DNA from 4 places in the Nitratireductor sp. PBL-C9 genome. Region 1 is predicted to be linked to each of the others. Evidence: predicted binding sites of a transcription regulator. Region 1 holds the regulator's gene; each other region holds the start of a gene.

Region 1 (7,765 bases):
AAGGCGCACATCGGCGTTGTTCCGGGCCTCAAGGAATATGTTGAGTTCTTCCTCGACGACCAGATGGTCGGCCCGGAGAGCCCGCTTGCCGATTACGGCCTGGTTCCGGCTCCGGATGCAGAGCGCGACGCACAGCGCGAAGCTTTCTCCGCTGGCGAGACCATGTAATCCGGTTTTCGCATGACGACGCAGGCGGCTCATTGGCCGCCTGCGTTTTCGTCTCTGCGAAATTGGTCTGAATGACGCTGCCGGTTCCTGCCGGCGAGGAGGCTTTGTGTCCTGGGGACTTCTCCTTACGATCATCGTGTTCATTGGCGTTGTCGGTTATGTGCTCGGCAATGCGCGCGCGAAGAACCAGATCGCAACCGCGACTGAAAAGCCGCATTCGCGGGCGCACTACCATGGCTGGTGGGTGTTTCTTCTTGCGGTTCTGCCGGCGCTGTTCTTCATGGCGGCCTGGTCGGCCGGCAGCTATGCCTATGTGGATCGCGCGGTAAGCGAACAACTGCCTGCGCAGACCGAAGACAGCGCGATTGCGAGCCGTTCGCTGGCGCTGGGCATGGTGCACAATCTTGCCGAAGGCCTGCGCCGGATTGAAGGCGACCCCGCTTTCGCCCAGGTGCCGCAGAGCTTTGAAGAGCTGCGTCCGATCCTTGCCGAACGCGGCGTGGCGCTTGCCTCCGACACGCAGGACTACATGATCCCCATCGCGCTCGATCTGAATGCGATGCAGGACAATGCGGCGATGATCGGCACCGTGCTGGCGATCCTCATCGCACTGGGTGGCGCCTATCTTGGCCTGAGAAGCGTTCGCCCGCGCAGCCGCGCCCGCAACAATGTCGAGCGCGTCATCACCTGGGGCCTTCTGGCCGCATCCACCATCGCCATTCTGACGACGGTGGGCATCGTGTTCTCGATGCTGTTCGAGACGATCCATTTCTTCCGCTCGGTTTCGCTGAGCAACTTCTTCCTCGGAACGGTCTGGGATCCGCGCTTTGCGGCCGCAGGCGCAGAGGCGCAGGAAGGCCAGTTCGGCCTCATCCCGCTTCTTGCCGGCACGGTCTACATCGCCTTCGTGGCCATGCTGTTTGCCGTGCCCGTCGGTCTCATGGCGGCGATCTACATGGCCGAATATGCGTCCAAGCGGGTGCGTTCGGTGGTCAAGCCGCTGCTTGAGGTTCTGGCCGGCATCCCGACCATCGTCTACGGCTTCTTCGCCATGGTCACGGTCGGCCCGTTCCTGCGCGACATCAGCGCGGCGATTGCCGGCGGTCCGGGCTTCATTCAGGCGCAGAGCGTTCTGACGGCCGGCCTCGTGATGGGCATCATGCTCATCCCGTTCGTGTCCTCGCTGTCCGATGACATCATCACCGCTGTTCCGCGCGCCATGCGCGACGGTTCGCTCGGCCTTGGCGCAACGCGGTCCGAGACGATCAAGCGCGTCATCCTGCCGGCGGCTCTGCCGGGCATTGTCGGTGCGCTTCTGCTTACGGCGTCACGCGCCATCGGTGAGACCATGATCGTGGTTCTGGCCGCCGGCGTTGCCGCAAATCTCACGCTCAACCCGTTCGAAGCGATGACGACGATCACCGTCAAGATCGTCAACCAGCTTACCGGCGACCTGGAGTTCACCTCTCCGCAGACGCTGGTGGCCTTCGCACTGGGCATGACCCTGTTCGTGCTCACGCTCGGCATGAATGTCTTCGCGCTCTACATCGTGCGCAAATACCGGGAGCAATACGAATGAGCGACGCTGTCTACAAAGGGGGCAACGCCCCCCGCGCAGCCGCCGCGCGGCGCGACATCGGCATCAAGAAGCGTTATGCGGCAGAGCAGCGCTTCAGGATGTATGGCGTGGCGGCCATCGCCGTCGGCCTCTTCTTCCTGGCTGCGCTCCTGTGGTCGGTGGTTTCCAATGGCTACACCGCCTTCTGGCAGACCTCGATCAATCTGGACGTCACCTTCGCCGAGAGCGTGATCGACCCGAATGGCGAGCGCGCGACCGATCCAAACAAGCTTCTGACGGCCAATTATCCCAAGCTTGCGACCGAAGCGCTTGTGGCGAAACTCGGGGTTGATCCCGAAGACCGCAAGCTGGTTCGCGAAGTGGGCGGGCTCATCTCCAATGGCGTGCGCACGCAGCTGCGCGACATGGTGGTGTCCGATCCCGCGATCATCGGCACGACACGGAATGTTTGGGTGCTGGCGAGCGGCGATGTCGATTCCGCCGTGAAGGGGCAGGTCAATCTTGAGGTGGATGAAAGCCGCCGAAAGGTTTCCGACCAGCAGCTCACATGGATCCGCACGATGGAAGCGGACGGGGTTCTGGAGCAGCGCTTCAACACCGGTCTCTTCACCCGTGGCGCATCAAGCCGCCCTGAAACGGCCGGCATGGGCGTGGCCATCGTCGGTTCGCTCTACATGATGATGATCGTGCTGCTTCTGGCGCTGCCCATTGGCGTTGCCGCTTCGATCTATCTTGAAGAGTTCGCACCACAGAACAAGCTGACCGATCTTATCGAGGTCAACATCAACAATCTGGCGGCCGTGCCGTCCATCGTCTTCGGTCTTCTGGGCCTGGCCGTGTTCATCAACTTCATGCATCTGCCGCGCTCCGCCTCTCTGGTGGGCGGCCTCGTGCTGACGCTGATGACCCTGCCGACGATCATCATCGCAACGCGCGCAGCGCTGCGGGCCGTGCCGCCCTCCATCCGTGCGGCAGCTCTCGGCCTCGGCGCTTCGCGCACCCAGACGGTGTTTCACCATGTGCTGCCGCTGGCCGCGCCCGGCATTCTCACGGGCACGATCATCGGTCTGGCGCAGGCGCTTGGCGAAACCGCACCGCTGCTTCTGATCGGCATGGTGGCCTTCGTGGCTGATTACCCGACCACGCCGCTCGATCCCGCTACGGCGCTGCCGGTTCAGATCTACATGTGGGCGAACGAGGCCGAACGCGCGTTTGTCGAGCGCACCTCGGGCGCTATCATGGTGTTGTTGCTGTTCCTCGCCGTGATGAACATTACCGCCATTATTCTGCGGCGGCGCGTCGAGCGTCGCTGGTAACGGAGTGGAAGGACATGAACATGCTCACTGATGCTGCTGTTGAAGAAGCACTGGATGCGAGCCAGAACTCGGACACCCTCAAGATGCGCGGTGAAGACGTCTGCGTCTTCTACGGCGAGAAACAGGCGCTGTTCGGCGTCAATCTCGACGTGCGCGAAAACCAGGTGACCGCGCTGATCGGCCCCTCGGGCTGTGGCAAATCCACGTTCCTGCGCTGCCTGAACCGCATGAACGACACGATCGACATTGCCCGGATCACCGGCAAGATCACGCTCGATGGCGAGGATATCTACGATCCCCGCATCGATGTGGTGGAGCTGCGCGCCCGGGTCGGCATGGTCTTCCAGAAGCCCAATCCGTTCCCCAAGTCGATCTACGAGAACATCGCCTACGGTCCGCGCATTCACGGTCTGGCGACGAAGAAGTCGGAGTTCGACGAGGTCGTGGAAGCGAGTCTCCAGAAGGCTGGCCTCTTCAATGAGGTGAAGGACCGCCTGCATGAGCCCGGCACCGGTCTTTCCGGTGGTCAGCAGCAGCGCTTATGCATCGCGCGCGCCATTGCCGTGTCGCCGGAAGTGATCCTGATGGACGAGCCCTGCTCGGCGCTCGATCCCATCGCCACCGCCAAGGTGGAAGAGCTGATTGACGAGCTGCGCGAGAACTACACGATCGTGATCGTCACGCACTCCATGCAGCAGGCGGCCCGCGTCTCGCAGCGCACGGCCATGTTCCATCTCGGCAATCTGGTCGAGGAAGGCCCGACGGACAAGATGTTCACCAATCCGGATGACAAGCGCACCCAGGATTACATCACCGGACGCTTCGGCTGACGGCGCGGCAAACGCACAGATAAGGAACCAGACCATGGGCGAGCACACAGTCAGCTCCTTCGATGAGGAACTCGGTGAAATCGACCGCCTCATCCGCGACATGGGCGATCTCTCCGGCGAGATGACGCGCGCTTCCACCAGGGCGCTACTGCACTCCGATACGGCGCTTGCACAGCGCATCATCTCCGATGACACGATCATGGACGCCAAGCAGCGTGACCTTGATGAGCGCGCCATCACGCTCATCGCAAAGCGCCAGCCGATGGCGCAGGATCTGCGCAGCGTCGTGGGCGCCATCCGCATGGCGGCTGATCTCGAGCGCATCGGCGATCTGGCCAAGAACATCGCCAAGCGCGTCGGCGCCGTGGGCGAAAGCGCCACGCCGCGCACGCTTGCGCATTCCATCGACGCGATGGCCGGCCTCGTGCTGAAACAGGTCAATTCGGTGGTCGAGCACTATGTGGCGCGCAATGCCGAGGCGTTAATCCGGCTGCGCGACGAGGATGAGGAAATCGACATTCAGTACACGTCGGTTTTCCGCGAACTCCTCACCTACATGATGGAAGACCCGCGCAACATCACGGCCTGCACGCACCTCCTGTTCTGTGCGAAAAATCTTGAGCGTATCGGCGACCATGTGACCAATATCGCCGAAAATGCCTATTATGTGGTGACGGGGTCCCAGCTTCCGGTCCAGCGGCCGAAGCTTGACGAAACACAGATGACGGTCGAATCCGATGTCTAACCGGCCGTAGACTGCCCGAGGAGAATGCCTGCCATGATTGCCCCCAAGGTCATGGTCGTTGAAGACGACGAACCGCTTTGCGTCTTGCTCAAGTACAATCTGGAAGCCGAAGGCTATCAGGTCGAGATGATCTCTCGCGGCGATGAAGCCGAAGTGCGCCTGCAGGAAAACGTACCCGATCTGCTCGTTCTGGACTGGATGGTTCCGGCCGTTTCCGGCATCGAGCTGTGCCGCCGGCTGCGCATGCGCCCCGAAACGGAGCGCCTGCCGATCATCATGCTCACCGCCCGTGGCGAGGAAAGCGACCGCGTGCGCGGCCTTTCAACCGGCGCGGACGACTATCTGGTGAAGCCTTTCTCGACGCCGGAATTCGTGGCGCGTGTTCGCGCGCTTCTGCGGCGCGCGAAGCCGGAAGTGCTCTCGACGGTTCTTTCGGTCGGGGACATCGTGCTCGACCGTGAATCGCACCGTGTCTATCGCCGCAAGAACGAGATCCGTCTTGGGCCGACAGAGTTCCGCCTCCTGGAATTCATGATGCAGCATCCCGGCCGCGTCTTCTCGCGAAGCCAGCTGCTCGACAATGTCTGGGGCGAGACGATCTATATCGATGAGCGCACCGTGGACGTGCATGTGGGGCGTTTGCGCAAGGCCGTGAACCACGGGCGTCTGCCCGATGTGATCCGCACCATTCGCGGCGCGGGCTATGCTATCCGCGAAGCCTGACAGACGCGATACAGCCATTAAAAAAGCCCCGGTTCGACCGGGGCTTTTTCGTTGAAGCTCTTCGCCCGTTATTTCGTGGCCCGTTATTTCGTGGCGGCGTGTCCGGGGCGGGCATGCTCGTTCTGCGCCACGGCAAAGCTCGTCACCGGCTCGATGGAAGCTGTCAGCTCGCCATTGCTGGTGATGTCCCACTCCAGGATCGCATCGTCATAGACAAGTGCGGGATCCACATAGACGCAGGTGGCGAGAACCTGCGGCGCTTCGGTTTCCAGCTCGCGCATTGCAACCGGCTTCTCCGCCTCGCACTCCTCAAACGTCTCGTAGACCGGGGTGGGGGCGGGCAGTTCCTGGCATTCGCGCGTGTCGCCGGCCCCCACATTGCCTGAGCAGCCGACAATCAAAAGAAGTGCAGCGATGTGTTCCATGGCTTTCTCCTTTCATTGTCTTCACGAAACGGAAGCCATGGATGGTCCGGTTCGCTTATGCCGCATTCGTTTATGTGTGCGTCGCCGTTTAGCGACCGCGTTTCAGAAGGCCCATGATCAGCGAGATAGCGAGCAGGGCGAGGAAGATGTAGAAGAGGATCTGCGCAATGCCTGCCGAAGCGCCGGCAATTCCGCCGAAACCGAGTGCGCCGGCGATGATCGCGACGACAAGGAATATCAGGGCCCAGTATAGCATTCTGTCTCTCCGTTTAGTTATGCCGGTTAAACGTCTGGCATTCGGATTTGGTTCCGCCGGAGAGATTTTGGGCAAAAGAAAAGCCGCCCGGAGGCGGCTTTTTTGAGAAACGCGTGAAGAAGCGGGGGCCTGTCAGGCCGCCGCGTGCGCCTGCTGATCGAAGAAGAGCGCCTGGCTGATGAGCGCCTTGACCATTTCCGGGCTGAACGGCTTGGTCACAAGGAAAGTCGGTTCCGGGCGCTCGCCCGTCAGAAGCCGCTCGGGGAAGGCGGTGATGAAGATGACCGGCACGGTGGCCGTGTCGAGGATCTCGTTCACCGCATCAAGGCCTGAACTGCCATCGGCAAGCTGAATGTCGGCCAGCACCATTTTCGGCTGCGTCTTGGCAAACATTTCGACCGCCTGCTTGTGGGTGCGGGCCGTGCCGACCACGCGATGCCCGAGGCTTTCGACCATTTCCTCGATGTCCATGGCGATCAGGGGTTCGTCCTCGATGATGAGGATGTCTGTCGCCACCTGACGGGAAATCTCCTCGCTGGCTTCGCGCAGCATCGTGTTGATGCCTTTCATATCCGTCTCGAGAATTTCCGCAGCCTCTTCCGGCCGGAAATTCTCTACGGCCACCAGCAGGAAGGCCTGACGCGGACGGGGCGCGAGCGAAGAAAGGTTGCTCATGGCCCGCTTTTCCCATGCCGAGCTCGGCGTGCCTTCGGGGACCGGAACGTCCAGCGTTTCAAACAGCGATGTGAAGAGCCTGAAGAGGGCGATCTTGTCGGTCGATGCCTCGGGAAAGATGCTCGTATCGGCGATCAACGCTTCAAGCGTCGCAGCCACCAGTGCGTCACCGCTGGACTGGGAGCCGGAAACGGCCCGGGAAAAGCGCCGCAGGTAAGGAAGGTGCGGAGCGATACGCGCTGACAGGGTCATGGATTTCAAGTCTCCCTCAAGACATGGCAATGAGAATTAGTGCATTTGTGACGGGTGAAACGCCCCATATGCGAAAATGTTCCCGTCGGAGGGAACGAATTCCGCTCAATGGCGTTTGAAAGCAGACGAGACAGTTGTGGCCCGGGCGATGCGGACGGTTTCGGGTCATTGGGAGACCAGATTTGATGGAAAAAGACAGGGCATGAATTACGGCAAACCAAACACCCGAGGAAGCTTGACCCGGCGCGGCAAGGATGAAGACCCGCTCGGCGCAAACTCAGAGATCGGACGCAAGCTCAGGCAATATTACGACGACCTGGTAACGGAAGATATTCCGGATCGGTTCAGCGACCTTCTCAACCAGCTTGAGCAGAAAAGCGGCGCTGAAACGGCCGGAAACAAGGACTGATATATATGAGTGTTTATCCGGGCTTTCGTGACGATCTACTGGCCGCTGTGCCAAGCCTGCGCGCCTTCGCCGTTTCGCTTTCAAAAAGTGCGGACCGGGCGGACGATCTCGTGCAGGAATCGCTGGTCAAGGCGTGGGACAAACAGAACAGCTATCAGCCGGGCACCAATCTGAAAGCTTGGCTCTTCACCATCCTTCGCAACGAGTTCTACTCGCAGATGCGCAAGCGCAAGCGCGAGGTCGAAGACGCGGACGGTGCGATCACCGGACGTCTGTCGGTGCACCCGGCGCAGGAGGGTTCGGTCGATCTGAAGGACTTCCGGCGCGCTCTCGAGCAATTGCCCGAAGACCAGCGTGAAGCGATCATCCTGATCGGCGCGTCCGGCT
Region 2 (7,765 bases), on a different contig from region 1:
GCCCATCGTCACCGAGATCTATTTTGGCGGGAACGGCATTGCGGAGCGTGCGCCGAAAGGTGCGCTTTTCATCGACATGTCATCGATCCAGCCAGCGGTCGCCCGCGATCATGCGCAGATGCTCTCCCAAAGCGGGCACAGACATCTGGATGCGCCCGTATCGGGCGGTGAGAAAGGGGCCATCGAAGCAACGCTTGCCATCATGGCGGGCGGCGATGTTGGAGACTTCGCCGATGCGGAGAAACTGCTCTCCTCCATGGGGCGGGCAACCCATGTGGGCACGCACGGGGCCGGTCAGGTTGCGAAACTCGCCAATCAGGCAATCGTGGCTGTCACCATTGGCGCGATTGCCGAAGCATCTCTTCTGGCGCAGGAAGGTGGATGTGACCCGGCTGCACTGCGCGATGCTCTGATGGGCGGCTTTGCCACCTCACGCATTCTGGAACTGCATGGAGAGCGGATGCTGGAGCGCAACTTCATACCCGGCGGGCCGCTGGAACTGCATCTCAAGGATCTCGAAAACGCGCTCGAAGTGGCCGATGCGACCAGGCTGAAACTGCCGCTTACGGAACAGACGCGCGACGCGTTTCGCGCACTTGTTCACGACATGAAGATGGGCCGACACGACCATGCGGCCTATCTGCTGTGGCTTGAGGCGATCAATCCCGGAAAGCGGCTCGGCAGCGGCGAGACGAAGGCCCCGCCGCTCAAGGGCTGAACGTGATCAGGCCCTGCTGTTCTCGGGAACGGCACGCGCTTCGGGCACGGGAAAGATCAGGTCATACGCCCAGTTGAAAACGAAAGCGTAGACCAGGTAGAAAAGCGCGAAAGAGGCGTTGACGAAGAGCGCCTCCACCATGGGAACGCCGAGAAGTGCTGCCGTGAACGGCATCAGGACGACCAGAAGGCCACCCTCGAACAGAACGGCGTGAACGACGCGCATGAGCACCGTTTTGCGGACACTGCCGGTGAAACGGCGCAGCGCATGGTCGAAACCCAGATTGTAAATATAGTTCCACGCCGTGGCGACCGTGGCGCTGACGACCACGACGATGCCCATCTCGAACATGGGCTTGCCGAAAAGCCACGAGGCGATTGGCGTGACGATGAGAAGGGCGATCAGCTCGAAACTGACGGCGTGGCGAATACGGTCTGCGGCAGTGCGCATCTTGCTCCCCGTTGGTACTCGGGCCGTCCCGAAATGGTTCCCGGAATGGGGGAGGTCGTCCTCGCTTCGGCGTGCAATATAGGAAGCGTGTCGCACAACGCAAGGATGGTTTCAGATTACTCGCCCGGCAGGGCCGCCGGGCACAGGCCGGAGGCCTGAAGCAGGCCGTGACCGAACACCGGATCGCGCCCTTCAGCCCCGAGATCCAGCGCTGTTTCCGCGAGGATTGCCTTCACCGCCCGATGGTCGAGGCTTTGATCCTGACGTTTGAGCATGGCCGCTGCTGCGGTGACGAAGGGGGCTGCGAAGGAGGTCCCGGTCTTGGGACGTGCGCCGGAAACCGAAGCGGCGGTCCAGACCTGCACGCCGGGGGCGGCAAAATCGATGTGGTCGCCCTGCCCTGCCCGGCGGTAAACGCGCTTTGCGCGGTCCACTGCCGTGACCGCGATGACCGTGTCATACGCTGCGGGATAGACCGGCTTCGCGCGCGGTCCGTTGTTGCCGGCGGATGCAACGACGACGACGCCCTTTTGCGCCGCCTCGTTGACGATCCGCTCGACCACTTCATTGGCCGCGCCTGCCAGGCTGAGATTGAGCACTGCGACCTCCTGGTCGACCACCGCATCGATGGCGGCGATCAGGTGATAGGCGTCGGCCCGTTCGTCGCCCGCCTTGCGGTAAAACGGATCGGCGGCGACGAGTTTCGCGCCATTGAGGAGCCCCGGCGACCGGCTTTCGCCGGAACCGATCAGGATCGCAGCGACCGCCGTTCCGTGCTGACGGCCTGAATCGGAGCCGCCCGACACTTCCATCTGGACGAACTCGATCTCGCCGCCGTCGAAGGTGGTGTGCTCGGGGTTGATGCCGGTGTCGACAATGCCGACGCGAACAGGGCTCGCACAGGCGGGATCCTGCCCGCCGGGCTCGACCCATCCGACCAGCGCCCTGTCGGGACAGTGCGGACCTTCGCAACCGATGAGCCCGGCGCCATCTGCACCACCGCGTGAAGACGGGCGATAGTGATGATTAAGATCGAGCAGGGCATCGGGCCTGAGTGCGCGTACGGTGTCGCGGGCTGCATCGAGCGATTGTTCCGCCGGGATGCGCAGCCGGTAGAGCGTTGCCGTGAGTGACAGGAGGTCGATCTGTTCCAGGACGGCGAAGCCATCGTCGACGAGCGCCTCTATGTCTCCCTGGCTCAGTCCCAGCGCGATGACCTCACGGTCGGCGTGGATGGCGGGGGGCGGGGCGGCGGGCCGGGCAGCGGGCCTGCTGCGGCGCGGTGCGCTCTTGCGGGGATTGAGGCGCTGTTTCAGCGCATCGAAGAGTGTCTTTCCGGAAGAGCCCGAGCGCCGGGACGACCCGGATGAACCGCCGGAGGAGCTTCCGCTGAAGCTCGTTCCCCCGCTGCTGCCGCCGCCTCCACCGCCGCCGTTGTCATCATCGTCATCATCATCGTCGTCGTCATCATCGTCATCGTCGGCAAATGCATAGCCGGCCGGGTCATTCACCAGCACGGGCGCGATCGCCATGGGCAATCCCAAAAGCGCGATGAACAATAGACGGACGAAGCAGCGATAGCTGTGTTTTGCGTTCATGAACCCTTCCATTCGACGCCTCATTAGCATTTTTTGGAATGCAGGCGAATAAACGGGCAAGCCCAACGTTTATTCCACATCATTCACGGAGAAGGCGCCCGGACCGGAACATGAAATCCACCTTTGCGGATGAAATCGTCGACCTTTTGCCGAACCTGCGACGTTATGCTTTCGTGCTGAGCCGTTCACTGGACGTGGCCGACGATCTTGTGCAGCAGACCTGCGAGAAAGCCTTTGCGAGCCGGAGCAGTTATGCCCAGGGCACGAACCTTTCCGCGTGGCTGATACGCATCATGCGCAACACCTGGATTGACCGGGTGCGGCGTGACAGGACGCGCGGCGAAAGCGTGGACATTGTCGACCGGCCCGATGCGATCTTCACCGACGGCGCGCATGACACGGAAACGCATCTGATGCTCGGCAATGTGGCGAGTGCGCTGCAGGAACTGCCGGCGGACCAGCGCGAGATCATCATGATGATCTGCGTGGAGGAGCTCTCCTACAAGGAAGCTGCCGCCGCGCTTGGCATTCCCATCGGCACGGTCATGAGCCGGCTTGCCCGCGCCCGGACCACGCTCGCCGGAAAACTTGATCTAAACTGACAGGGCCGCATGACCTTTTGCGACAGGACAGAACACGATGCATGAAGAAAAATTCACCGATGAAGTTCTGATGGCCTATGCCGATGGCGAGCTCGATGCGAAGACCCGCCGTGAGGTTGAAGACGCCATCGAGCGGGACACTGCGCTCGCGGAGCGCGTGGAACTGTTCATGAAGACGCGCGCGTTACTGGCGGGCACATTCGGAACGGCAAAAGTCTCCGTGCCAGACGATCTTGAAGCGCGTGTGCGACAGATGGCTGGCGCTGCGGAGATGGAAGAATTCACTTCCGGAGCGGAGGTGCTTCCCTTCAGGCAAAGGAGCGCCCCGCGCCAACAGGGGTTCGCGCAGCGCTATGCACTGCCCATCGCAGCTTCTCTGGCGCTGGTTGCGGGCGGATTGCTTGGTTACATGGCTGCCGGTCAGCCCGAACAGGCGGGCGGCATCGAGATTGCGGGCCTTGCAGACGACCGGATCGTTGAAGCGCTGAACGTATCGCCGTCGGGCGAGACAAGGCAACTTGGCGAGGATGCGCGTTTCGAGGCGATTGCCACTTATCGCGATGGCGCGGACACGCTTTGCCGGGAATTCGAGGTCAGTGCGCGTGGCACATCTCATGTGGCTGTCGCCTGTCAGGAAAACGATGCCTGGCAGCTGCGCTTTGCGGCCTCGCAGGTGGATGTGAACGGCGATTTCGTTCCCGCGTCTTCGCTGGAAGCGCTGGACGCGTTTCTCATGGCCACCAGGGCCGGTGCGCCGCTTTCGGCCGAGGATGAGCGCGCGGCGCTTTCCACACTGCGCTGACGCGTCCCGGCGGACTTCCGTTTCGGATCACGCTAATATGATTGGGATCGCGGAGCCGCGATACCTAGATGAAGCTCCGCAGGCACCGTGTTTCGACGCGATGCCGAGACCGATCACCATTGAACGATCAGGAAGCCGGAGCTGCCGATGAACTACAGGAAGACCGAAGAAGCCTTGGCCCGCCTCAGCCCGGAGCAATATTACGTGACGCAGCAAAGCGGCACGGAACGCCCTGGCACCGGCGAGCACCTGAACAACAAGGAACCGGGCATCTACGTCGACATCGTTTCGGGCGAACCGCTTTTCGCAAGCAGCGACAAATATGAGTCCGGCTGTGGCTGGCCGAGCTTTACCAAGCCCATCGCGCCGGCCAATGTCAGCGAGCTGCGGGACACGACCCACGGCATGATCCGCACGGAAGTGCGCTCCACGCATGGCGACAGCCATCTTGGCCATGTCTTCGAGGATGGCCCGCGAGACCGTGGCGGTCTGCGCTATTGCATCAATTCGGCGGCACTGCGCTTCATTCATCGCGATGCGATGGAAGCGGAAGGTTACGGAGACTATCTCGATCAGGTGGAGGATGTGCAATGACTGAACGCGCTGTTCTGGCTGGCGGCTGTTTCTGGGGCATGCAGGACCTCATCCGCAAGCTGCCCGGCATTGTCAGCACCCGTGTGGGATACACCGGAGGCGACGTGCCGAACGCCACATACCGCAACCATGGAACCCATGCGGAAGGGATTGAAATCACCTTTGATCCCGACAAAACGAGCTATCGCCGGCTGCTGGAGTTCTTCTTCCAGATCCATGATCCGACCACGGCAAACCGGCAGGGCAATGATGTCGGCATGTCCTATCGCTCGGCGATCTACTATGTCAGCGACGAGCAGAAGCGCGTGGCCGAAGAGACCATTGCCGATGTGAACGCCTCCGGCCTGTGGCCGGGCAAGGTGGTGACGGAACTGGAGCCGGTTGGCGATTTCTGGGAAGCAGAGCCCGAGCACCAGGATTATCTCGAGCGCTATCCCAATGGCTATACCTGCCATTTCCCGCGCCCCGACTGGGTGCTGCCACGGCGCGACGCGGCGGAATAGAACGCCGGATCAGGCGCAGATATCTGACCGAAACGACAAAGATGAACTCCCTCCGGAAAAAATCCGGGGGGAGTTTTTTCATATGCGGCAAGGGTTTCAGCGGACCCGGGAGAAATAAAATCAATGCCGATGGAATAGATCCAATTCCCTCACGTTTTCCGACACCAGAGACGGCTTTCTGACAGTTTTACGACAGTTTTCTGACAGAGGCCGTGACCAACAAATGAGGAAAACAATGCTGGAAACGTTCGCATTCGGTGACACCCCAATCCGCTTTGGCATCGACGTCGTGTCGATGACGATCCTGGTCTTCGGCCTTTACTACCGGCGCTACCGCGACAAGGAACTGGTGACGGCGGCATCGCTGTTCAACATCTTTGCCTTTGGCGTTCTTTCCATTCTCTCGGCTGTCGAATTCTCGCTGGCCGCCGGCTTCGGCCTCTTCGCGATTCTGGCGCTCTTCACCCTGCGTTCGGAGCAGATCTCCAAGGTGGAAATCACCTATTTCTTCGGCTCGGTCTCCATCGCCGTGATCTGCGCCATTCCCGGAACGCCTCTGGCCATCGTGCTTGCCGTTGTCGCGCTTGTGCTTCTGGGCGCTTACATCCTCGATCACCCGGCCATCCTGCGCTCGTCCGACGGTGTGAAGATCACGCTCGACAAGATCGATCACGAAGCGCTTTCGCAGCCTGAGAAGATGCGCCGCGACCTCTCCGAGCGCCTTGGCGTGGACGTGATGTCCTACCAGATCACCGCGCTCGACTACATCAACGACATGGCCCGGATGAACGTGTTCTTCCGCAAGCCCCGGCATTGACCTGCCGGGAAGGAGACACTCCAATGGATCATTCCATCACAAATGAACTGACCGGCTTCCGCCCGATCTCGCTTGAGGGACTGAACGGCAAGGCCGCCATGCTGGAACGGCTGGACAACAAGTATATCGTTCCGGCCAACCGGCTCCGCCCCGCGCTGCACGCCTTTTCGGACCTGTTCGACGTGCTCGAAATCGACGGCATCCGCGCGTTCACCTACGCGACCCGTTATTATGATGATGACGATCTGCGCAGCTATTACGACCACCATCAGGGGCGTCGCAAACGCTGCAAGGTGCGGGTGCGCGATTACGTGGACACTGGCCTCAGCTATCTGGAAGTGAAGCTGAAGAGCAAACGGCAGATCACGGTCAAGAAACGCCTGAAGCTGCAGGAACCCGGTTCGGGTCTTGATCACTCCGGTGAAAGTTTCATCGATACGTGCCACCGCGAGATCTATGACAGCCCCTTCGACCGGCCTTTGGCCCCGGTGATCGAGATGCAGTATATGCGCATCACGCTGGTGGCCAAGGAGGGCGGCGAGCGCATGACCATTGACACGCAGCTCTCGTTCAAGGCTGGCGATGTGCGCCGCCTTGTGCGGCCCGACATCTCCATTGTGGAAACGAAGTCGGCGCGCGGCAACGGCATCGCCGATGCGATTTTCCGGGGACTGCACGTCCACCCGACAAAACGCTGCTCGAAATACTGCGTCGGCATGGCCGCGACGGGCCAGGTGGAGCGGCACAACCGCTTCCTGCCCGCGCTGCGTCGCTTGCAGCTTCTCGACGGCCGGGCCCTGAGCCCCGCCTGAGCTTCAACTCTGCCATCGAAAGGAGAGGACCATGCGTACGCATGTCAGCCCCGCTTTGCCTGAATCCGGCTATATGGCGAGCCTCGCGAAAGCCAGGTCGGACCTCAGAGACCTTGCTCCGTTTCTCGGACGTCTTTTCATCGCCCTGTCCTTCGTCGCTGCGGCGATGGCCTATGCGCTGGTGCGCGCCCAGAATGGCGGCAATCCCGAATTCGCGCTGTGGATCGCCACGGCCGCCGGCTTCGGCGCGTATATGGCGCTCAATATCGGCGCAAATGATGTCGCCAACAATATCGGCCCTGTGGTCGGTGCAAGGGTGATCCCGCTTGCAGGCGCGCTCATTATGGCGGCGGTGTTCGAGTTTGGCGGCGCGCTTATTGCCGGCGGCCAGGTCATCAGCACCGTGCGCGGCGGCATCGTTATGCCGGAGGCGCTTGCCGACCGGAACGTCTATGTCTGGGTGATGATGGCCGCACTTCTGGCCGCAGCGCTCTGGCTGAACCTCGCCACCGTTTTCGGCGCGCCCGTCTCCACGACCCATTCCATCGTGGGTGGCGTGATGGGCGGCGGCATCGCGGCGGCGGGCCTTTCGGCCGTTGACTGGTCGGTGATGGCCAACATCGCCGCAAGCTGGATCATCTCCCCGCTTCTGGGCGGCCTGTTTGCTGCGCTGTTTCTCTATGCGATCAAGCGCTTCGTGACCTATGAGCCGCAGGTGCTGAAGGCCGCGCAGAGGATTGTGCCGCTTCTCGTGGCCGCCATGACCTGGTCGTTCGGCACCTATCTGATCCTCAAGGGGTTCAAGAAGGTGTGGTCTGCGAGCCTGCTTGAGGCGACCATGGCCAGCGCGCTCATCGCTCTTGTGGCAT
Region 3 (7,765 bases), on a different contig from region 1:
AAGCCTTCTGGCTTGCCGTGCGCGGCAATGTGGAGACGGTCGCTGAGGCGGCTGACTGGTGGAGCATCCTTCGCGTGAAACCTGCTCAGGATGCCGTTCTTTTGGACGAGGATCGTGACTTTGTTCGCGAGGCGGGGAAGCATCTCCCGCAGGAGCCATGGGACGTCGAGACCTGGCGCGCATGGACGGGCGCCGTGAAGGCGGAGACGGGCCGCAAGGGCCGGGGCCTCTTCATGCCGCTGCGGATTGCCCTTACGGGGCGGGAGCAGGGGCCGGAGCTCGCAGGTCTATTGCCCCTTTTGGGTCGGGAAGAAACGCTGGCCCGACTATCCTGACACGGCGCTGCTCGGCCTCGTCGTCGAGCGACCGCGCCGGGTTAGGACCCTGCTGAAGCGCTGATGCATCGCCAGCGCTGTCTACCGGTTTTCGTTCTGGCGCCTTTGCAATGTAGAAGCTCGTTTCCTTTGCGCTGGCAGCTTCACTGGCCGGAAATTCCTCTTTCATTTCCGGTTCCTGCCACGGTTCACCGCGGGCGAAGCCTTGCAATTCGACCGCTCTCTGGCCGGCAACAATCGTGAAATTCCTGTCCTTGCGACAGCCGCACGCGGCTTTCGAGACCCCGTTTTCACGGTAGCTGAAAGCCTTGGGCAACTCCCGATACGGCGTGCCGTCCGCGACCGAGATCATGTTTTCGGCTTCTTCGTTCAGCACGTCATGCGCGTAAAGCGCCACTTCTGCGCCCGGGCACCGGGCCGTGCATGTCTCGGCATCTCGTGAGAACTTGTCTTTCGAGACTGAAAACGAGATCGGGAAATAGTATCCGTCACACGTGCGAACGCACATGGTCTGGAAGACCGTGCCAGGGCGACGCAGCTTCCGGGAGCTCGTGGTGCCCGAATTTGCCGCCTTCTTGGCCTTGCGAGCCCGGGATGCCGTTTTTGCATCGCAATTGTTTGCCTTGAGCGCGGCGCGGATTCGAGAGCGCTGGCCAGGAGAACCACCACCCTTCCAGCCCCGCTGACGCCGCAATTCGGCAATGTTCTGCGTCATACGGGCGGCAGATCTGTTGAGTTGCGCGCATTGCCGGGCATTATCCCCGAAAATGGCGAACCCGCATCGCATCTTACTGAGCCGGGCGCGAACGACGCCGAGTTCTTTCTTCTGTTTGGCAATTGCCCGATCGTAGCGTTTGGCTTTGCTGGACGATCCGCCAGAGGCTGCGGCGAGCTGTGTTTCAAGCTTCCTGCATGTGCGCGACTTCGCCTCGGCGTCTGCAATGGTTGCAGCCATGCCGACCATGCTCATGACAGCCACAAGCATCAAACAGAACAGGTTTTTGCCGCGCAGATACATCACTCGTACCGTTCAAACAGCGCCGGTCAGAGTGGGGATACTCATTCCACGCTCACAGGCCTCCAAAACCGCACTGGTTTCCGAGACACCACCGGCTGATTGGCGCGAAGATGCGCCAATCAAGTTAAGTTACGGTTAGAAATGCAACTCTATCGCGAAATTTTGATCCGTGACAACTAAAATTGCGACTTTTCCGCAATCAGCTTGTCATGATGGCCTTGCTCTTCTGCAGCGCCTCGACGGCCGCCAGCGCGGTCATGTTCACAACACCGCGCGACGTGACGGACGGCGTGAGAATATGCGCCGGCATGGCGGTGCCGAGAAGGATTGGGCCGACATGCAGCGCGTCGGTCATCACCTTGAGCGTGGTCAGGGTGATGTTGGCTGCATCCAGGCTCGGGAAGACCAGAAGATTGGCCTCACCGGAAAGAGCGGCCTGCGGATAGACACGCTGGCGCAGCACTTCCGAGAGCGCGGAATCGCCATGCATCTCGCCTTCGGACACCAGGTCCGGCGCGACGCGCTTCAGCGTCAGCGCCGCTTCGCGCATCTTGATGGCGCTTTCGGAATCGCGCGACCCGAAGTTCGAATGCGACAGCAGCGCCGCCTTCGGCTCGATGCCGAAACGGCGGATTTCCTCCGCAGCCAGGATCGTCGTTTCCACGATCTCGGAAGCCGACGGGCAGAGCGTGACATAGGTGTCGGTGAAGAAGGTCACGCCGAACTGCGAGATCAGCATGGAGAGGGTGGAGAGATCGCGCACGCCCTCGCGCCTGCCGATGATCATGTCGACATAGCGCAGGTGTTTTTCGAAACGCCCTTCCAGACCGCAGATCATGGCGTCGGCCTCGTCACGCATCATGGCGATGGCGGCGATCACCGTGGTATTGGTGCGCACCAAGGTGCGTGCGGCCTCCGGCGTCACGCCACGACGGCCGGCAAGCTGCACCAGCATATCGACATAGTCGCGATAGCGCGGATCGTCTTCCGGGTTGATGATGGAGAAGTCTTCGCCCGGACGAATGCGCAGGCCATAGCGCTTGAGGCGCGTTTCCACCACGTGCGGGCGGCCGATGATGATGGGCTCGGCAATGCCTTCCTCGATCACCACCTGGGCTGCGCGCAGCACGCGCTCATCTTCGCCATCCGCATAGATGACGCGCTTGGTGCCCGCACCCTTGGCGGCCGAGAAGACAGGCTTCATCACCAGGCCGGAGCGGAACACGAAGCGGTTCAGCCGGTCCAGATACTGGTCCATGTCCTCGATGGGCCGCGCCGCGACGCCACTCTTCATCGCCGCTTCGGCAACCGCCGGCGCAATGCGCAGGATAAGCCGCGGGTCGAAAGGCGAGGGGATCAGGAAGTCGGGTCCGAAGATCGGCGTCTCGCCCGAATAGGCGCGCGCTGCGACATCGGAAGGTTCTTCGCGTGCAAGGCCCGCAATCGCCTTCACGGCGGCGCGCTTCATTTCCTCGTTGATCGCGGTTGCGCCCACATCGAGCGCCCCACGGAAGATGTAGGGGAAGCACAGGACGTTGTTCACCTGGTTCGGGAAGTCCGAACGCCCGGTGCAGATCATGGCGTCAGGCCGCGCTTCGCGCGCCACGTCCGGCATGATCTCGGGAACGGGGTTGGCAAGCGCCAGGATCAGTGGCTTTTCAGCCATGTCAGCCAGCATTTCCGGCTTCAGGACACCGGCCGCCGAGAGGCCCAGGAACACATCCGCTCCGCCGATCACTTCGGCAAGCTTGCGGGCGTCCGTATCCTTCACATAGGGCGCTTTCCAGCGGTCCATCTCTTCCTTCCGGCCCTCATAGACGACGCCGTGGCGGTCGGTGAGCCAGATATTCTCGGTCTTCGCACCCAGCGAGACCAGCAGATTGAGACAGGCAAGCGCGGCAGCGCCTGCACCGGAGGAAACGATCTTCGCCTTGGCAATGTCCTTGCCGGCCAGCTCCAGCCCGTTCATGACGGCCGCGGCAACAATGATCGCGGTTCCGTGCTGGTCGTCATGGAACACCGGAATGCCCATGCGCGCCTTGAGCTGTTCCTCGACCTCAAAACACTCCGGAGCCTTGATGTCCTCAAGGTTGATGCCACCGAAGGTCGGCTCGAGTGCTGCGACGGTTTCCACCATCCGGTCGATTTCCGGCGCATCGATTTCGATGTCGAAAACATCGATGCCGGCAAACTTCTTGAAGAGGACCGCCTTGCCCTCCATCACGGGTTTGGAGGCAAGCGGGCCGATATTGCCGAGGCCGAGCACCGCCGAACCATTGGAAACCACGGCCACGAGATTGGCGCGGGCGGTGTAGTCTGCCGCCGTGCTCGGATCGTCATGGATGGCCATGCAGGGAGCGGCAACGCCCGGAGAATAGGCAAGCGCCAGATCGCGCTGGTTGCCGAGCGGCTTGGTCGCCTGGATCTCCAGCTTCCCCGGCATGGGGTGGCTGTGGAAGAAGAGCGCGGCTTCGTCGAATTCGGATCGTTGCGGTTTCTTGGTATTGGAAGACATCCAGCGGCTCCACATCATGGCTCTGTCGGTGGGGCCGTTTGGCTCGCGGCCCGGCGTTCGCGCGCCTTTCCGGTCCCGCAGGGAACAAGGCACTCAAACGATTTGAATCATCACTTGTGCTTAGGCGCTCATAACTGCTTTTTCCAGCGTTGAATGCCGAGAAGCAGTTTCATCCGCCAGAATTGCTGCTTTCGGGCTGTTCTGACGCAGGATGGGGCCGGGTTTGCGGTAACGCTACGGAATCCGTCATATGCCTGTGACATGAATCTGGCCATAGAATGCGCGACTTAACAGGGCTCAGGCGGGACAATGACCGGCGCTGAACATCGAAAATTTCGCGCACTCTTCATCTCCGATATTCACCTCGGTTCGAAACCGGCCAAGGCCGAGTTTCTGATCGATTTTCTGCGTTATCACGATGCGGAGCAGATCTATCTGGTTGGCGACATTGTCGATGGCTGGCGACTGAAGCGCTCCTGGCACTGGCCGGCTGCCCATAATGACGTGGTGCAGAAGCTCCTGCGCAAGGCGCGCAAAGGCACCGGGATCACCTATATCGCCGGCAATCACGACGAGTTCCTGCGCTCGTTTCAGGGGGTGCATTTCGGCGGCATCGTCGTTGCCGACCGCGTGATCCATGAGGCAGCAGACGGGCGCAAATTCCTCGTCATCCATGGTGACCAGTTCGATCAGGTGGTGCACAATGTGCGCTGGCTCGCCTATCTGGGCGACAAGGCCTACGATCTCGCCATCGTTGTGAACCGGGTCATCGCCCGGGTGCGCCGCATTCTGGGGCGGCCTTACTGGTCCTTCTCTTCCTGGGCGAAGATCAAGGTCAAGAAGGCGATCAAGTTCATCAGCTCGTTTCAGGATGTTCTCGCCCAGGAGGCGCAGCGTTCGGAAGTCGATGGCGTCATCTGCGGCCACATCCACCACGCCGCGATGGAAGACATTCGCGGGGTCACCTACATGAACACGGGCGACTGGGTGGAAAGCTGCACGGCGCTGGCCGAGAATTTCGACGGGAGTTTCGAAATCATCACTTGGGCGCAGATCCTTGAGACAGCGCCTGTCACGGCCACCCGGGAAATCGAGAAACGCGGCGTTGTGACCGCGTTCCGAAAGGATGGGGTCAAGGCCGCCTGAGCGGCCCCGACCCTGTGCGTCAGCCCCAGAGCTGTGGCGAAGGCGGCGAAACGAGCGAGCCCGAATAGCTGAGCCCGTGCGCGCGGTCCTTTGCCAGAAGCAGCGGGCCGTCGAGATCCACGTAATCTGCGCCCTGCGCAAGAAGCACGGCCGGCGCCATGGCGAGCGACGTGCCCACCATGCAGCCGACCATCACGCCAAAACCCATTTCGCGGGCGCGGTCGCGCAGCTCCATGGCGGCGGTCAGGCCGCCCGTCTTGTCCAGCTTGATGTTCACGAAATCATAGAGCCCGGCGAGTTCTGGAAGGCTCTGCGCCGTGTGCACGCTTTCATCTGCGCAGATCGGAACCGGATGCGGGATTTCGCGCAGGATTTCGTCCTTGCCGGCCGGCAGGGGCTGCTCGATCAGCGCCACGTGGAATTCGGCCGCTGCGAGCATGTTTTCGCGGATGTTCTCTTCGGTCCAGCCTTCATTGGCGTCAACGATGAGGCGGCTGTCGGGTGCAGCGCCTGCCACGGCGTGAATGCGCGCGGCATCGTTTTTGCCGCCCAGCTTCACTTTCAGGAGAGGGCGGGTCGCATGGGCGCGGGCCTGTGCGGCCATCTCTTCGGGTTCCGCCAGCGAGATCGTATAGGCGGTCTGGAGCGGACGTGGCGGGATCGGGCAGGCCGCAGTCGATGCGCGCTTGCCTGAAAGCTTCGCTTCCAGATCCCAAAGCGCGCAGTCAACGGCGTTGCGCGCCGCACCTGCCGGCATGGCGGCGATCAGATCGGCGCGGCTGATGCCGTTGGCGATCTCCTGCCGAGCGGCCTCGATCTGGCCGACCACACTGTCCTCGGATTCGCCATAGCGCGGATAGGGCACGCATTCGCCGTGACCGCTGACGCCGTTTTCACTCACCGTGCATCTGACGACTCGCGCCTCGGTGCGTGAGCCTCGGGAGATTGTGAAGACGCCGGCTATCGGAAAACCTTCGATGTCTGTGGCCAGTTCGCGTGTCATTTCCGCCCTTCTTCTCGCAAAAAATCACAATTATCAGAGGAACAAGCCTTATATGCCCCCTCCGGGAGCCCGCAACCGGTTCCCTTTGGACCTGCTCCACACTAATGATGGTGCCATGTTGACCAATTCCGTTGACGACGCAAGCGACGCAGGACGTCCCTCCGGCCAGAATGGCGAGCCGCGCCTCGAGATTCACGAGGAGGGGAACGCGCTTTCCTGTCGTCTGTCGGGGGCGTGGAACACACGCACGGTTGCCAAGGTCGATGCGCGCATGCGCAAGCTCGAAGCGCAGAACAGCCTGCAGCATGTCGGGCTGGATCTTTCCGGCATCACCAGCCTAGATACGGCCGGAGCCTGGCTGATCGAGCGTCTCGTCTATGCGCATCAGTCACGCGGTGTTGAGGTCGAGCTGACCGGAGAGAGCGAGGCCGCCAGAATTCTTTTGCCGGCTGTGCGCGAAGCGGTCGTGCAGGACGGCGAAGCCAAGCCGCGCCCCAAGGGCTCGATCATCATCAACACGCTGGAGCGGATCGGACGCGCCATGTACGAGGCGCGCGACGACATCGTCTATGGCGCGCATATTCTCGGCGCCACCATTGGCGGTGCGCAGATGAAGCTCGGCCGCACCCACGCCATCAACCCGGCGGCAATCGTCAGCCAGATCGACCGCATGGGCGTCGGCGCTGTGCCGATCATCGTTTTGATGTCGGCCATCGTCGGCGCAATCATTGCCCAGCAGGGCGCGTTCCAGCTTCGCTATTTCGGTGCGGAGATCTTCGTTGTCGATCTGGTCGGCATCCTGATCCTGCGCGAGCTCGGCGTGCTGATGACCGCGATCATGATCGCCGGTCGCTCCGGCAGCGCCATCACCGCCGAAATCGGGTCCATGAAGATGCGCGAGGAGGTCGATGCGCTGACCGTCATCGGCCTCAATCCGGTCGGTGTTCTGGTGTTCCCGCGCCTCGTCGCCCTGATGGTTGGCGTTCCGTGCCTGACCATTGTCGCCAATTTTGCCGCCCTTGGCGGCGCGATGCTGATCGCGTGGCTCTATTCGGGCATTCCGCCGGAAGCGTTCATCGACCGGCTTCGCGATTCCATCGATCTTTCGACGATCTTCGCCGGTTTGATCAAGGCGCCCTTCATGGCGCTCATTGTCGGCATCATCGCCTCCATTGAGGGGATGAAGGTGGGCGGCAGTGCGGAATCGCTCGGCAATCACGTCACCGCCTCGGTGGTGAAGGCGATCTTCGTGGTGATCGTGGTGGATGGTCTGTTCGCCATCTTCTATGCGGCAATCGATTTCTAGGGTTTTGGGCGTATGGTGCTGATCGACGAACAGCGGGAGACGCAGACGGGCGAGACGCGGGACGTGGTCCTGTCGGTGCGCGACGTCACCGTTGGTTTTGGCGACACCGTGGTGCTCGACGGCCTGTCTCTCGATGTTTATCGGGGTGAGATCCTCGGCTTTGTCGGCGCATCGGGTTCGGGGAAGTCCGTCCTTCTGCGCACCATTCTGGGCCTCATTCGCAAGCGTTCCGGCATGATCCGCCTTCTGGGGCAGGATCTCGACAAGGCCAATGACGAGCAGCGCCTCAAGGTGGACATGCGCCAGGGTGTTCTGTTCCAGCACGGTGCGCTGTTTTCAGCGCTCACCGTTCTGGAAAACATTCAGGTGCCGATGCGGGAATATCTCGATCTTCCGCGCGCCCTTATGGATGAGCTTGCCTATCTGAAGCTCGAACTGGTGG
Region 4 (7,765 bases), on a different contig from region 1:
TATTCGATGTCCGGGCGGATTTCATAGGAAACCCAGTCGGCCAGATAGCTGCCCGCAATGTCCCAGTTGCCGTTGGAGATGACCTGCCCGATGGCGAAGAACCACCAGGCGAAGACCATGTAGAGGGCGATGGCGGTGATGATGATCACGCCGCGCAGGCGCTCCATCAGCGGACGGTGAAACACATCCGCGTGGCGCGCGGCGATGGCGTTGGCTTCGATCTCGGTCATGATCAGCCTCCCCGGCCGAATTCGAATGCCTGCTTGCCGACAATGCGGCCGCGCAGCCAGGCCGAAAGCTGGTCGACCGCGACGATGGTGCAGAACAGAAGAAGGATGATGGCGAGCGTCTTGGCTTCATGCGTGCGGCTGATCGAGAGGCGCAGCGCCTCGCCGATGCCGCCGCCGCCGACCGCGCCAATGATGGTGGAGGCGCGCACGTTGATTTCCAGACGCAGCAGTGCGTAGCTCAGGAAGTTGGGCATGACCTGCGGTACGATGGAGAACCAGACGCGCTCCACCCAGTTCGCACCGGCGGCGCGCAGGCCTTCCTCGGCCTTCATGTCGGCGTTCTCGACCACTTCGAAGAACATCTTGCCAAGCGCGCCGACCGTGTGGATCGACACCGCGATGATGGCGGGCACTGCCCCGATGGTCAGCACGGCCAGAAAGAAGCCGGCGATCACGATCTCGGGGAAGGCGCGCAGCACTTCCATGAAACGGCGCACGAAGAAGCGCAGCCAGCGCCGCGTCGTCAGGTTCGATGCGGCCAGGAAGCACAGAACGAAGCCAAGGCCGAAGCCGATCAGCGTGGAAACCAGCGCAATGTTGATGGTCTCCAGCATCTTGTAGAAATATTCGGGCAGATAGAGCGTCTCGGTGAGATAGATCCGCCCGTCGGGATAATTGTATTTCAGGCTGCCATCGTCATAGGGCGAGGGCAGGTCGAACAGGGCGCGCCAGATTTCCCAGCCATCGCGCGGCATCATCTGTCCCACGAAATCGAACAGATAGGGCAGTCGGTCGAAGAACTTGCCGGCGTTCGATTCATTGGCAAACCAGAGCGAACCGCTCATGGCGAGAACCATGAACACGATGCCGCCAATGGTGTAGAGACGACGGCGTCCGGCCAGTTCGCGCCAGTGGCGCTCCACGGCCTGGCCGGCTTCGGAAAGAAGCGGGGAATGGGTCGTTGCTGTCATGTTTGGCACGCCTGTGCGACAACGCCGCCGGCACAGGCCGGCGGCGCGTCAGATTGCGGGAAAGGGATCAGGAACCGATCTTGGAGCGACGGGCGTCGATGATCGGCTCGTAGAATGCCGGCGTCACTTCGGTGTAGCCCTTGTAGTCGCCGCCCTGGATGGCTGCGAAGCACTCCGGATCGGCTTCCGGCATTTCCATCATGAAGGTCTTGAACGTGTTCTTCATGTCGGCGTCCATGGAGGTGCGAACCACGACCGGACCGTTCGGGATCAGCGGGGACTTCCAGAGCTCAACCAGATCGTCCATGTCGAGAATGCCCTTCTCGACCATCTTGTGCAGGTTGCCGGAGGTGTAGCCGTCGGAGAACTCGCCAACGCCCGAAGCCCAGGTCGTGCCGGCGTCGAACGTGCCCTTCACGACTTCAAGAACCAGGTTCTCGTGGCCGCCGCCGAAGCCGGTCTCGCCAAAGAACTCTTCAACCGAAGCGTTGACTGCCTTGGGCAGCGTGACGGCGGGAACGAGGTAGCCGGAGGTGGAGTCCGGATCGGCGAAGCCGAGCTTCTTGCCCTTCATGTCTTCCAGCGTTGCGATGCCGGAATCCTTGCGGGCCACCATGATCGAATGATAGCCGGTCGAACCGTCGGTCTGCACCGTGGTGAGGATCGGCTCAACGGCCTCCGGATCTTCCAGATAGACCTTTGCATAGCCCGAAGCGCCGAGCTCGGCATAGTCGAGCGTGCCGCCGAGCAGGCCCTGGATCACGCCGTCATAGTCGGCAGCCGGGAACAGGGCGACCTTCTCGACGCCCAGAACCTCGGGGAGCTTGTCGACGATGCAGGAGAAATTGCGCAGGCGGTCGGCTTCGTTTTCGCCGCCGAGAATGCCGATGCGGAACTCTTTCAGATCTTCGGCCTGTGCGCCGCCAACCATGATCGCGGTGAGCGCAACGGCGCCCATAAGAGCTTTCTTGAACATGATGTCTCTCCATTTGGGTGCCGGCCTTGCCGGCGGGGTTTCAAGCAGGTGGAGCCCGTTACGCGGGCGAGACGATCCCGTGGATCAGACGGCGGCGAGCGCCGGTTGAGCCTGACCGGTCGATTTCCTTGCCGGCTGCGGAGCCGGAACATTGATGCTGGTGGAGGTGATGGCTTCGGAAAGTTCCGCGCCTTCCTCGCCGCCATAAATGGTGCGCACCGCTTCGCTGGTCAGCGCCTCGGGCGGGCCGTCGAAAACCACCGCGCCCTTGGCCATGCCGACGATGCGGTTGCAATAGGCGCGCGCCGTGTCGAGCGTGTGCAGGTTGGTGATGACGGTGATGCCTTCGCGGGCGTTGATGTCGGCGAGCGAATCCATCACCACCTTGGCGTTGAGCGGATCGAGCGAAGCGATCGGCTCGTCGGCGAGGATCACCTTCGGCTCCTGCATGAGCGCACGGGCAATCGCCACACGCTGCTGCTGACCACCGGAAAGCGTGCCGGCGCGCTGCAGCGCCGTCTGGGCGATGTCGAGGCGCTCAAGCGCTGCAATCGCCTGAATGCGCTCTTCCCGCGTGAACATGTTGAGCAGGTTGAGCACCGTGGAGCGGTGGTTGAGCCTGCCAAGCAGAACATTGGTGAGCACGTCGAGGCGCGGCACCAGGTTGAACTGCTGGAAGATCATCGCGCAGTCGCGCTGCCAGCGACGCAGTTCCGCGCCTTTCAGCGCGGAAACTTCCCTGCCCTGAAAGAAGATCGATCCTTCGGACGGATCGATCAGGCGGTTGATCATGCGCAGAAGCGTCGATTTGCCAGCGCCTGAGCGACCGATGACACCGACCATCTGGCCCTGTTCGATTTTCAGTTCCACGTCGCGCACGGCCGTGTTTGGCCCGAAACGACGGGTGACCTGACGAATTTCAAGCATGTGCTCTTCCCGTTAAGCGCCTTGTTGCGGCTCTTCCGTGGGCTTGTCGCCCTTGTTGGTCATTCGCCTAACGGGTGCGGATGAAACCTGCATGTCGATGAGATGACGGTTTTCTGACAGCGCACAGCAGCGATTGAAGCCCCGGAGCCGCCCGGGGGCGATGGCCGCTCATGCGGTCGGCGTGCATCTGGATGCGCGCACGGGCGCTTTGTGATAGAGACACGGCCGCTTCAAAAAGAGATGAGAGAGTATATGACCCAGAAGAACGAGGGTTCCTGCCAGTGCGGGGCAGTCAAATTTCAGATTTCCGGCCCGTTCGAGAGCTTCTTTCTTTGTCACTGCTCCCGTTGCCGCAAGGATACCGGGTCGGCGCATGCGGCCAATCTTTTCTCCACCGTGGCGAAGATCACCTGGCTGTCGGGAGAAGACCGGATCAAGACTTACCGGGTGCCCGAAAGCCGGCATGAAAAAAGCTTCTGCAGCGAATGCGGCTCGGCAGTTCCAGGCATCCAGATGGATGGCGCACTTCTCGTCGTGCCTGCGGGCAGCCTCGACACACCGGTCGACATTCGCCCGAACGCGCATATCTGTCTTTCCAGCCGCGCCAACTGGGATGACGGGCTGGATGAGGTAACCCGGCTGGAGGGCCTGCCGGGTTAAACGCCTTTGCCATTGCCGGTGCGTTCTGGCCGGCGGCGTGTGAGCGGGGCGTTAGCGCCCCAGCCCCATGCGCCCAAGAAGCCCGTCGCGCATGACGAAATGGTGGTAGAGCGCGGCGGCGGTGTGGAATGCCAGAAGCGCGATCAGAAGCCGGCTTCCCAGACCATGCGGCGCGCGCGGCAGATAGGTGGTGAAGTCCGGCAGCGGCGTCGTGGCGCCTGCAAAAAGGGTCGCGCCCGCGCCGGAGAGCGCCAGCATGCCGATGCCGCTGGCTCCCATGCCAAGAATGATCACGTAAAGCAGGCCGTGCACGATATGCGCGGCTCGCGCCTGCCAGCGCGGCGTGCCGGCGGCATCGGCCGGTTTGGCATCGCCCAGCCACCACCAGCCGATCCGCATCAGCGTCAAAAGCACAACGAAGATGCCAAGCGTGGCATGGATGCGCAGAAGCGCGAGCCTGTCTGCCGCCTCCATCGCGCCTGCCGCCTGAAAACCGGAGGCCAGAATGCCGACAATGGCCACGGCCGTCGTCCAGTGAATGGCAATCGCAACCGCTCCGTAGCGGTCATCAGTGCTTTTCCAGCGCATGGTCCTTCTCCTTGCGGGGATACCGTCGATGCAATATACATAGCATGCAATATAAATGGATAGCAAGCTATATAAATGACTTTCAGGCGTGAACGATCTGCAGGCTATATGACGAACTGGGCGGCGCGGCTTTTCGCGCGCGCCATCGACCGCAATTTGAGGGACATCGGCGTGACCAGCGGCATGCTGCCGGTGTTCTTCGCGCTGGGTGAGGGAGCCTGGCTATCGCAGAAGGCGCTCACGAAGAGCGCCGGCATCGAGCAGCCGACCATGGCGGCAACGCTGTTGCGCATGGAGCGCGATGGTCTGATCGAGAGACGGGCCGACCCGGAAGACCGGCGCAGCCGGCTGATCGGGTTGACCCCGGATGCGATGGAAAAGGCGGTGCGTGTCAGGCAGGCGGTTGGTGCCGTGAACGGCCTCGCGCTCGAAACCCTCACCGATGCGGAGCGCGCGCACTATCTGGCGTTGCTCGAAAAGATCGTCTCGTCGCTACAGGACAGTCTGAGCGACGAGGGGTGATCTCTCCAAGATCAGGATCACGATCTGGTCTCAGCGCGGCGTGCAGAGCCGGTCTTTTGCGGCGGCATATTCTGCCGCAAGCCGATCCACCAGCGCGCCTGCGCCGGTGATCTCGCTCACCGCGCCGACACCCTGTCCGCTGCCCCAGATGTCGCGCCAGGCCTTTGCGTCGGCGCTGGCGAAATTCATCTTCGAGGGGTCGGCTTCCGGCAGGTTGTCGGGATCCATGCCGGCGTTGACGATGGACCCCTTCAGATAGTTGCCGTGCACGCCGGTGAACAGGTTGGAATAGACGATGTCGGCGGCGCGCGAAGAGACGATCATCTCCTTGTAGTCGTCGCTGGCGCGCGCCTCGTGGGTGGCGATGAAGGGCGAGCCGATATAGGCGAGGTCCGCGCCCATGGCCTGAGCGCCCAGAACCGCGCCGCCATTGGCGATGGCGCCCGAGAGAAGCAGCGGCCCGTCAAACCACTGCCGGATTTCCTGCACCAGCGCGAAGGGCGAGAGCGTGCCTGCATGGCCGCCGGCCCCGGTTGCAACCGCGATCAGCCCGTCAGCGCCCTTTTCGATGGCCTTGCGCGCATGGCGGTCGTGAATGATGTCGTGCAGCACGATGCCGCCATAGGAGTGGACGGCCTGGTTCACTTCCTCGACCGCGCCCAGCGAGGTGATGACGATTGGCACCTTGTGGTCCACACAGACCCTCAGGTCATGCTCCAGCCGGTCATTGGACCGGTGAACGATCTGGTTGACCGCGAAGGGGGCGGAAGGACGATCCGGGTTCTGTGCGTCATGCGCAGCCAGTTCTTCGGTGATCTGCGAAAGCCACTCGTCGAGCTGCTCCTTGGGGCGGGCGTTGAGCGCGGGAAACGAGCCCACCACGCCGGCCTTGCACTGCGCCACCACCAGCGGCGGATGCGAGATGATGAACAGAGGCGCGCCGACCACGGGCAAACGCAATTTGTCGAAAACGGCCGGAAGCGCCATTGGCTATCCCCTCAATTGACGTATTCGTAAACGTCAAAGCTTCTACAGCATCTCACCCCTTGTTGGGAACCCTTCATCTTGCGGGCTCCCGAAGCGTCCCGGGAACCCTTGTCGCATTTTTTGCGCCGGGCGTCTCCTCACTCGGCCGCAACACCGTTGTGACGGCGTTCGAGAAAGGCCCGCATCGCGGTCAGTCCCGCGTCGATGCCCCGGCGGCCAAAGCCGATGCGGAAGCGTCCGGCCGGCGCATCCATCAGCTCCGAGTGATAGACCGAGGCGGGCAGAAGCAGTACGCCCTGCTCTTCGACCAGATCGCGGCAGAAGGTTTCCACGCCGTCTGCGCCCTTGTAACGCGGATAGGCCACGCAGCCGCCATCGGGCCGTGTCCAGTCGAACAGGTCGGCATGGTCGGCGAAGAACGCGTCCATCTTCTCCAGGTTTTCGGCGATCAGAGCGCGGTTTCGCTCAAGAATGCGGTCGCTCACCGAAAGCGCCAACACCGCCAGACGCTCGCTGGGAGCGGAATTGCAGATCGAGAGGTAGTGCTTGTAGCGCTCGAATTTCAGCAGGAGCGCCGTGTCCGGGCTGGCGATCCAGCCAATGCGCAGGCCCGGCAGGCCGTAGGCCTTGGACATCACGTTGAGCGAGATGCCTTTCTCATAGATCTCGGCGGCCTGCGGCAGGCGCTTGCTCTCGTCGCGCTCCAGAAGCCGATAGACCTCGTCGCTGAAAAGATAGAGATTATGCGCGCGGCAGATCTCCACCAGTTCCGCAAAATCGTCCTGCGGCATCAGCGCGCCGGTCGGGTTGTTGGGCAGGTTGACGGAAATGAGCTTTGTGTTGGGGCGGATCGCGGCGCGCACCGCGTCGAGGTCGAGCCGCCAGTTCTCGTCTTCCAGAAGCGGCACGCCGGTAACGGCGCACAGGCCGAGCGGCACGGTCTCGGCCGCCTGATAGTTGGGCACCGAGACGATGGCGTGGTCGTCGGGCGTGAGCATCACCCGCATGGCGGCGTAGATGCCTTCCTCCGCCCCGGCGAAGCAGAGAATGTTGCTGGCGGAAAGCCCGTCATAGGTGGCGGCGATGGCCTCGCGCAGATCAGGCGCGCCCCAGGTTTCCGTGTAGCCGAGCCAGAGACTGTCGAGCTGTTCGCGCGCCGCCGGCCCTGCCATCTGCGTCAGTTCGCCGAGCGTCATGCTCTCCATGTCCGAAGCGGTCATGTGATGCCGGGCATTGAACTCCCAGCGGGAAAAATGAACCTCGAGCGCGAAATCACGCATTTCAGTCTCCTCCGGCCTTGTTTTGAGCGGTTTGTGAACCGTTTTCCGCGCGTCGCGCCGGAAGGATGGATTGTTCACACCTTGTTATCACCGTTGATTGCATACTCACCAACGGTTAACCATGGGGCAAAGCAGGCAAAGAGGGCAGCCAGCCTTGGACGCAATAGAAAAAGCCATAAGAAAGGCGTTCGAAAAGGGCGACGCAGACAAGCGGTCCTTTCGTGAGAAGGTCTACCGCTCGGCGTTTGCCGCGCTGGAGCGCACGCTTGAGGCACGCGAGGATCTCTCGGACGAGGCGAAACTCGCCCGGCGTGAGAACCTGAAGGCGACGATCACCGAAATCGAAACGGAATTCGTTCCCGCAGCCGCGCCCCGTCGCCCGGCCGCGCCGGAACCCGAAGCGCCACAGCGGCAGGAGCCGAGGCCCGCGCCGCGTCAGGCGCCTTCGCTTCAGGTGACGCCCGAGGTGGCGCCCCAAGTGGCGCCCGAGCCGCGTCGCGCACAAGTGCGGCGCGCCGAAAGCGATTTCACGCCGCAGATCGACCGCGCAGACCGGCCTTCCGCACCCGACCAGCCGTCGGATGCGGAAACCAAGCGCCGCATTCGCGCGGCCCTGCCAAGGCA

Evidence for each region. The regulator PhoB, encoded in region 1, activates phosphate uptake and scavenging genes when phosphate is short. The targets are predictions, from matches to a motif close to TGTCATNNANCTGTCAT.
Region 2: the regulator PhoB is predicted to act here: its motif matches at 5,457-5,473, upstream of ACRTG1_RS01010 (DUF4956 domain-containing protein).
Region 3: the regulator PhoB is predicted to act here: its motif matches at 4,113-4,129, upstream of ACRTG1_RS12325 (UDP-2,3-diacylglucosamine diphosphatase).
Region 4: the regulator PhoB is predicted to act here: its motif matches at 3,207-3,223, upstream of phnC (phosphonate ABC transporter ATP-binding protein).

Annotation. Positions count from the first base shown of each region.
Region 1 is NZ_JBPAXW010000010.1:65,036-72,800, reverse strand. It holds gene ACRTG1_RS20050 (substrate-binding domain-containing protein) at 1-168, shown strand, start outside; gene pstC (phosphate ABC transporter permease subunit PstC) at 275-1,747, shown strand; gene pstA (phosphate ABC transporter permease PstA) at 1,744-3,063, shown strand; gene pstB (phosphate ABC transporter ATP-binding protein PstB) at 3,078-3,893, shown strand; gene phoU (phosphate signaling complex protein PhoU) at 3,928-4,638, shown strand; gene phoB (phosphate regulon transcriptional regulator PhoB) at 4,675-5,361, shown strand; gene ACRTG1_RS20020 (hypothetical protein) at 5,445-5,786, opposite strand; gene ACRTG1_RS20015 (DUF1328 domain-containing protein) at 5,875-6,042, opposite strand; gene ACRTG1_RS20010 (response regulator) at 6,175-6,969, opposite strand; gene ACRTG1_RS20005 (NepR family anti-sigma factor) at 7,172-7,378, shown strand; gene ACRTG1_RS20000 (sigma-70 family RNA polymerase sigma factor) at 7,384-7,765, shown strand, end outside.
Region 2 is NZ_JBPAXW010000001.1:201,396-209,160, forward strand. It holds gene ACRTG1_RS00975 (NAD(P)-dependent oxidoreductase) at 1-718, shown strand, start outside; gene ACRTG1_RS00980 (PACE efflux transporter) at 725-1,168, opposite strand; gene ACRTG1_RS00985 (S8 family serine peptidase) at 1,285-2,766, opposite strand; gene ACRTG1_RS00990 (RNA polymerase sigma factor) at 2,877-3,368, shown strand; gene ACRTG1_RS00995 (anti-sigma factor family protein) at 3,406-4,170, shown strand; gene msrB (peptide-methionine (R)-S-oxide reductase MsrB) at 4,318-4,764, shown strand; gene msrA (peptide-methionine (S)-S-oxide reductase MsrA) at 4,761-5,267, shown strand; gene ACRTG1_RS01010 (DUF4956 domain-containing protein) at 5,503-6,084, shown strand; gene ACRTG1_RS01015 (polyphosphate polymerase domain-containing protein) at 6,108-6,896, shown strand; gene ACRTG1_RS01020 (inorganic phosphate transporter) at 6,928-7,765, shown strand, end outside.
Region 3 is NZ_JBPAXW010000005.1:108,883-116,647, reverse strand. It holds gene gltX (glutamate--tRNA ligase) at 1-335, shown strand, start outside; gene ACRTG1_RS12335 (DUF2865 domain-containing protein) at 253-1,353, opposite strand; gene ACRTG1_RS12330 (NADP-dependent malic enzyme) at 1,553-3,868, opposite strand; gene ACRTG1_RS12325 (UDP-2,3-diacylglucosamine diphosphatase) at 4,178-5,014, shown strand; gene dgcA (N-acetyl-D-Glu racemase DgcA) at 5,034-6,017, opposite strand; gene ACRTG1_RS12315 (ABC transporter permease) at 6,133-7,323, shown strand; gene ACRTG1_RS12310 (ABC transporter ATP-binding protein) at 7,336-7,765, shown strand, end outside.
Region 4 is NZ_JBPAXW010000002.1:227,264-235,028, forward strand. It holds gene phnE (phosphonate ABC transporter, permease protein PhnE) at 1-230, opposite strand, end outside; gene phnE (phosphonate ABC transporter, permease protein PhnE) at 233-1,201, opposite strand; gene phnD (phosphonate ABC transporter substrate-binding protein) at 1,269-2,177, opposite strand; gene phnC (phosphonate ABC transporter ATP-binding protein) at 2,262-3,104, opposite strand; gene ACRTG1_RS05025 (GFA family protein) at 3,357-3,764, shown strand; gene ACRTG1_RS05030 (cytochrome b) at 3,816-4,352, opposite strand; gene ACRTG1_RS05035 (MarR family winged helix-turn-helix transcriptional regulator) at 4,461-4,874, shown strand; gene ACRTG1_RS05040 (NAD(P)H-dependent flavin oxidoreductase) at 4,905-5,861, opposite strand; gene ACRTG1_RS05045 (aminotransferase class I/II-fold pyridoxal phosphate-dependent enzyme) at 5,999-7,141, opposite strand; gene ACRTG1_RS05050 (hypothetical protein) at 7,296-7,765, shown strand, end outside.